Regions from separate parts of the Alkalihalophilus pseudofirmus genome, predicted to be linked through region 1. Evidence: a T-box and tRNA genes for the amino acid it is inferred to sense, from the RefSeq annotation. Region 1 holds a T-box; the other holds one or more tRNA genes.
What was found. The T-box of region 1 lies ahead of PQ478_RS16625 (valine--tRNA ligase). A T-box ahead of a tRNA ligase gene usually reads a tRNA of that ligase, here a tRNA-Val.

Region 1 (3,430 bases):
GTAAATATGTTTTCTCAAAGCGATCTGGAACAAAATTCACTTTATCCTCTGATTTTTGCAGTTCGATTGCTGCATCAGCAAGAGGCTGCATTTTTACAAACCACTGTGTTGATAGGTAAGGCTCTACTACTGCGCCGCTTCGCTCAGAGTGTCCAACTGAATGAGTATGCTCTTCAATTTTGAAAAGAACGCCTGTCTCTTGAAGATCTTTAACGATTTGCTTACGGCATGCAAAGCGGTCCATGCCATCATATTTTCCAGCTTTCGCATTCATTGTTCCATCTTCATTCATCACAAGAATGCGCTCTAGATTATGACGGTTTCCAATTTCAAAGTCATTCGGGTCATGAGCTGGAGTGATTTTCACCGCACCAGAACCAAATTCCATATCGACATAATCATCTGCAACAATCGGAATTTCACGGCCTGTAATTGGAAGAGTAACTGTTTTTCCAATTAAGTGCTTGTAACGCTCATCTTCAGGGTGAACCGCTACAGCTGTATCACCAAGCATCGTTTCAGGACGAGTCGTCGCAACTTCAATTTCTCCGCTTCCATCTGTTAATGGATAATTCATATGATAGAAGGCACCTTGTACATCTTGGTAAATAACCTCAATATCAGATAGTGCTGTTTTCGTTTGCGGATCCCAGTTGATGATATACTCGCCGCGATAGATTAAGCCTTTTTCATAAAGCTTAACAAATACTTCATTAACTGCTTTTGATAAACCTTCATCCAGCGTAAAGCGCTCGCGTGAGTAGTCTAATGAAAGACCAAGCTTTGACCATTGGTTGCGAATAAAGTCTGCATACTCTTCTTTCCACTCCCACGACTTTTCAAGAAACTTTTCACGGCCAAGGTCATAACGGCTTACGCCTTCTTCGCGGAGCTTCCCTTCTACTTTCGCTTGAGTCGCAATACCCGCATGGTCCATTCCCGGCAGCCATAACGTATCGTAACCCTGCATTCGTTTAACGCGAGAAAGAATGTCTTGCAACGTCGTATCCCATGCATGGCCTAAATGTAATTTTCCTGTTACGTTAGGCGGTGGAATAACGATCGAATACGGTTGTTTTTTTGAATCTCCAGTTGCTTCAAAATACTTGCCCTCTAGCCAATATGAATACCACTTTGATTCCGTTTCTTGCGGATTATACTTTGTAGGCATTGTCAGCTCTTTTTTCTCCATTAAGTATCCCTCTTTCTTTGCTCTAACTTATTCATCCATCTTTATGAAAATAGAAAAAACCCTCTTCCTCCAAAGGACGAAGAGAGTTTGTATTCGCGGTACCACCTTTGTTTGCAGCTGCCATTTAACCTACTTCAATAGTAAGCAGTGCGGCTGCACACTTCATTTGATAACGGCATCTAACCGACCACGCTTACTAATCGTTCAGCGGGGCTGCTCCTGGGCGACATTCAATTCCTACATCTTAAGAAATCTCACAGCTAATGATTTCTCTCTCTGAAAGGTTCAGAATTTACTCTTCCCATTCTACGCATCTATTTTCAACTGTATGGTTAACTGTATAGGTTAACTCATGTGGTTAACTTAATTGTATATTCCCGTAGGACAATTCTCATCTATTTTAGCTTGTTTGTTATTCATTCGTCAATATCAGCTTTTCCACTCTTACTAAATCATATACTATTCTATGTACAAAACCTAAGAAGCGCTACGGTAGAATGTCTAAAAGCAGCTTGCACACATACTGCGGCATACGCATAGAGTACAGTAATGAGAGATTGATTTAAAGATTGGTTCAAAGATTGGTTCAATTGAAGGAGGGCTCAACATGATGGGCCGAAAATACCGTCGTCATTATCATCGTCCCCCTTGGTGGCTTAAAATACGAGCGATGTTTGCCCAGATATTGCTGCCTTTAATCTGCTTTCAATTTTTACGTACTCTGCTGTTTCCAACGACTTTTGACGTCATCTTGCTTACATTAATGTTCGTTCTATATTGTTCTCTCTTATTAAAGTTATTCTAGCTTAATAAGAGAGTTTTTTTATAAAAAAACGTTCCCTACGCTTAGGCAGAGAACGTCAGCTTCCTTCTGGCGGAATAATTAATTTTTGGCTTAATCGTTGAACTTTGCGCAAAGAGATGAGTCGTTTCTCTAAACGTTGGACATGCTGCAGCTCGCTAAGCTCAGAACGCTTATTAATGTATGATTCAACTGCAAACACTACTGGTTCAGGAAACATTAAATACCCGCAAAGCAGCTCTTTCTCTTCATCAAGTAAAGGCAGGTGGCGCTCATATCTCATAAACCACCTTAATACCTCATCTTCATTCCACATCGTATAACGAAAATTTTGACGGCAGAAGCTCGCTAGGTCTCTAGCTGGCGTATCGATACTAGCCTTTTCAAAATTTATAAGTGTTGGTTCATTTTCCATATTGAAAATGGCATGTGCACGAGAGATCCGGCCGTGGCATAAAACCGTGCGGTACTTTTCTTTTTCAAGACATGCTTCATACCAGTTTTGCAGATGTTCGCTCGCTTTAACAGCCATTTGATCGAGCATATGCGCATGAGTGATAAATGTCAGCTCAAACGGCGACATATAATTTTTTCGTTCTACAAAATCAGCAAAGCGATTCAGCTCAAGCCGCTTCATTTCCCATCTTTTTTGCAGCTCATTAAATGACTGATCTACTTGTTCTTTTACAAATGGTTGTGTTTTTACTGTCAAGCGGTGAATGACAGCCATTTGTGTAGCGAGCTTCTCTTCTTGAGATTCCCGGCCCATATATTCTACTCCCTCATACCAAGGCATCACATAATACGTATGAGTATTTGTGGCAACCGTATACTCCCCGTATTTTGTCGGCATGATCGGGATTGCTTGTTTATAATTTAATTTCGAAAGCTTTCTCATCGCATGGATAAATTCATCCGCTTCCATCCGGTTCATCATTGTTTCTTTCAAGGCAAATATTCCTCTAGATGTGGTAACTTTTTTGACCTTGCCGAAATCTTCAATATGATCTGGGTAAAGGTCGTAATAAAATAAAATAGAGGCATAGGGACTGACAACTTGTTGCCTCATGTAACCACCTTCTTCTGTTCATCTATCCACCTGGCTAAAATCACGACAAGATGTTTAGCAGCATCCCATTCTAGCGTCATCTGTGTAAGTTTCTCTTCTATTTCCCTTTCACTTCGATTGCTCATCAGCGCATTCGCTGCACTTGCCCATTCATAGGGTTCAAGACATTCTTGAAGTAGGAGCAATGCTTGATCTTTAGTAAACCCTTCTGTTTGTCCCATCGAATGAATGAGATCTCTAAGGGAGTTAGTGCCATTCTCTTTATGCCACTGCAGTAAAAACGATCGTAAAGAATGATAGCCTAATTCTGGTTCTTCATTGGTACCTTGCCATATTAAAACATCATAAATGCATCTGGCTTGCTTTG
Region 2 (3,430 bases), 300 kb from region 1:
TGACCTCCACCCTTTCAAGTGGCGCACTCCAAACTGAGCTGACCGACCAAGATATGTAGTAACTTGCGGAAGGTCGGACTTAAGTTTTTTAATTCTCACTTTTGCTCTAGTACCCACTTGAGGTTCAAGTATAGTCCATCCGCTAGCTTTGCGCTTCGTTCTTATTTTGATTTTAAACACTCTAATTATGGACCAGCCTTACTTCTTAGGTAGTATTAACGAACTAGTTACTCCTCGCTTTCTTCTGAAGCGAGAGTTTGTAAGATTGGTTTAACTGCAGCTTCAAATGCTGTTGGCTCGTATCCAGCACTCGCCACAAATACTGCTGCCCCAAAAATGTTTTTACCACTCACTTCATTAAGTACCGTTTCAACATCATGGATAATCCGATGAGAATATAACAAGTGTTCTACCTCATGTGATTCAGTCGCATATCTTGTAATAGCCACAAAAGTTTCTAGGTCTTTACGTAGTAATTCATGCTGAACATGAGGAATTACTTTTTCAATTAGATTTGCTTGGTCCAATAAGTTTGATTCAATTTTATTAAAGTTATCAATATGAGCTCCGTCACCACTTTCACGATAGGTGTCAAGCTGCCCATGCCCTGTTATCCCATTTAAGACTCCATGGACTGTTTGAATTGTTTCCCGAATTTCAAGTGGATCCATCCCATCATTAAAGATTTCTTCAGAGGGTTCTTCTACGACCTCTTCTTCTAATGCCCCAACATCTTCATCATCTTCTTGTACCTCTATTTCTATTTCCTCTTCACTTCCACTAACAACCTGAATCTCGTTGTCTCCTCCAAATAATGAATAAATTCCAATCCCTGCTATAACGATCACTACGGATCCAATTGAAATGATTGTTGATTTCTTCAATATGAACCTCCCCCAAATATCTAATTTATTGATGCATATAAGACCAGCTATCTATAATAGACGTAAAGCGTTCTTAAAAGATTCGCACATCACGAAAAATAATTTACTAACTATAGGACTTTCGGAGCGAGAGGTTCTAAACACAAAAAATCCTTATTCTGAATACAGAATAAGGATTTTCAAAAACGTATGACCCGTACTGGGCTCGAACCAGTGACCTCCACCCTGTCAAGGTGGCGCTCTCCCAACTGAGCTAACGGATCAAGATATGTAGTAACGACACTTATAACTATACGTTAAGATTGACATATTGTCAATCTCTTTTATAAAATTCTATTACTTGGAAATAGCAGAGCCTCAAATTTACTTGAGGCTCATGGTTTGTAAACCGGGGAGTTGAATACTCACTTCAGTACCTACCTCACATACACTAGTGATTGACATACTCCCTCCATGATTTTCAATAACTTTATAACATACCATCAAGCCAATGCCTGTCCCTTTACTTGAAATAGAATAGTAAGGTTCGCCTAGGCGAGCCAGGTCTTCTTGTGTCATTCCTATACCGGTATCTTTAACGATAATATGGATTGTTTGATTGACCTTTTTTACATTGATAGATAAATTACCTTCATTATCCATTGCTTCGACGGCATTTTTTAGCAGATTGATAAATACTTGAGTTAATTGATGTGGTGCACAGAGGAGATATGCCTCATCACAAAGCTGTAAGTCTAACGTAATATTCTTAAGCTGTATTTCTGTGTCGATGCTTGTTAAAGACTCCCTAATTACGTTTAAGAGATCCACCTCTTCCTCCTTAATTGCTCTTGGGCGAGCCACTAGGAGCAACTCTTCAATAATATCATTTATTTGATTTAACTCATGCATCAGTACATCACGATAAGGTTCTAATTGACTTTCCGTTAATTGAAAAAAGCCTTTTAAGGTCGTTAGCGGGTTTTTGATTTCATGAGCGATCCCCGCTGCAAGCTCACCTGCTAGGGCTAGCTTTTCTGATCTAATTAAGAGATCATCCCTATTTTTCATATCTGTTATATCACGGCTTATTACTACAAAAGAAACAACCTCACCGCTTGATGATAAAATGGGCATTCCTTTTCCTTCAAAATATTTATATTGCCCGTTAGCATGCATTTTTCGATAAACGACAGCTTCACTTTCTTCTTTCGTTTGTACCATTTTTATTAAGGTTTCTTGAACTCTTTTATGATCATTTGGATGAATATAAGATAGGACCGATTGCCCTGTAAGCTTTAAAGGCTCATACCCTAATACCGGTAAATAAGAATGAGAGGCCAATAAATAATGTCCCTCCTTATCAGTGAGACAGATAATATCATAGGAATTCTCCACAATTACCTTATATTTATCTTCAATGATGCTAGCAAGGTTATTCCAATTACACGGGAGCCTTTTAGGTTTCGCTACACCATAAACTCCACGGATCTTCCCGCTTACGATGTGAGGAATATTAATGACAGTTAATACGATTAGTCCCTGTCTTCTATTTAAAGTCACATCATATACTTGGACTTCTCCTGCAAACGCTTTTTGAAAGTGTTTGGCAACATCCAGCCGATCCTCTTGAAGTAACAGTTCCTCATAATGAACTCCTTTAAAATCGTCTCCATTGAGGCCTGATAACGTTTCAGCTTTTTTATTCATATCGATAAAGCATCCACTCTGATCCAATAAAAAGACCGCATCTTCCGTTTCATTTAATACATTATGAATGCTTAATTTAGAGGCATCGCCTGTCTCTGTCTCTTCGTCTTCTGTAAATTCACCATCTGTTTTTTTACCATCTATTTTTTCAACCTCTATTTCTTCTATTTCCTTTTCTTCTATTTTCTCTTCTTCAATATAAAGTAGAAAATACGTTTCATCATCTGAACGAAAGATGATATTAGCTTCAACTGAAAAGACTTCAGCAGATGCGGTAAATGTCCGCTGCCATTTCACTTCATTTCGTTTAATATCTGCTGAACAGTTAGAAGCACTGTCATACAATATTTGTTTGAAATCATGTAAATTCAATTGATACTTATTTAAACATTGCGTTGCTGCCTCATTTACACACAGGATGTCCAATGTTTGTTCTATTACTCCCCAACAACATAACAGTGTCGGAGCGTGTGATTGACTAACCACTTTATAAAATACATTAAGGTTTATATTTCCTTCTAAGACGACTCCCACATAAGTCCCCTCCCCTGCCATAAACATATATCTCTATAACAATAGAGTTCGACACTTATGTAGGAAACCCTTTTTCTCTCTAAAACTTACCATTGTTTTTGAACATTTGTTCGTATATACTTAAAGCAAACAAACGTTCTGTTAGGTGAGGGAGCTATGAAGAGAAGAGAAATATTGTTGATTGATATGGAATCTTTCTATGCATCAGTTGAAAAGGGCTTTCACCCTGCATCTAGAGGAGTTCCAACCGTTGTCTCAGGCGATCCTGAACGAAGAAGCGGAGTGATATTAGCAGCATGTCCGCTAGCAAAAAAATATGGAAT

Region 2: it has a tRNA-Val gene. The T-box ahead of PQ478_RS16625 (valine--tRNA ligase) is inferred to sense a tRNA for this amino acid. The anticodon was not compared.

The regions. Positions count from the first base shown of each region.
Region 1 is NZ_CP117835.1:3,117,861-3,121,290, forward strand. Features, by position in the region: gene PQ478_RS16625 (valine--tRNA ligase) at 1-1,192, opposite strand, end outside; T-box leader at 1,262-1,510, opposite strand; gene PQ478_RS16630 (YszA family small membrane protein) at 1,800-1,997, shown strand; gene ysxE (spore coat protein YsxE) at 2,053-3,063, opposite strand; gene PQ478_RS16640 (hypothetical protein) at 3,060-3,430, opposite strand, start outside.
Region 2 is NZ_CP117835.1:2,822,832-2,826,261, forward strand. Features, by position in the region: gene PQ478_RS15045 (hypothetical protein) at 228-884, opposite strand; tRNA gene PQ478_RS15050 (tRNA-Val) at 1,075-1,147, opposite strand; gene PQ478_RS15055 (PAS domain S-box protein) at 1,248-3,107, opposite strand; gene PQ478_RS15060 (DNA polymerase IV) at 3,264-3,430, shown strand, end outside.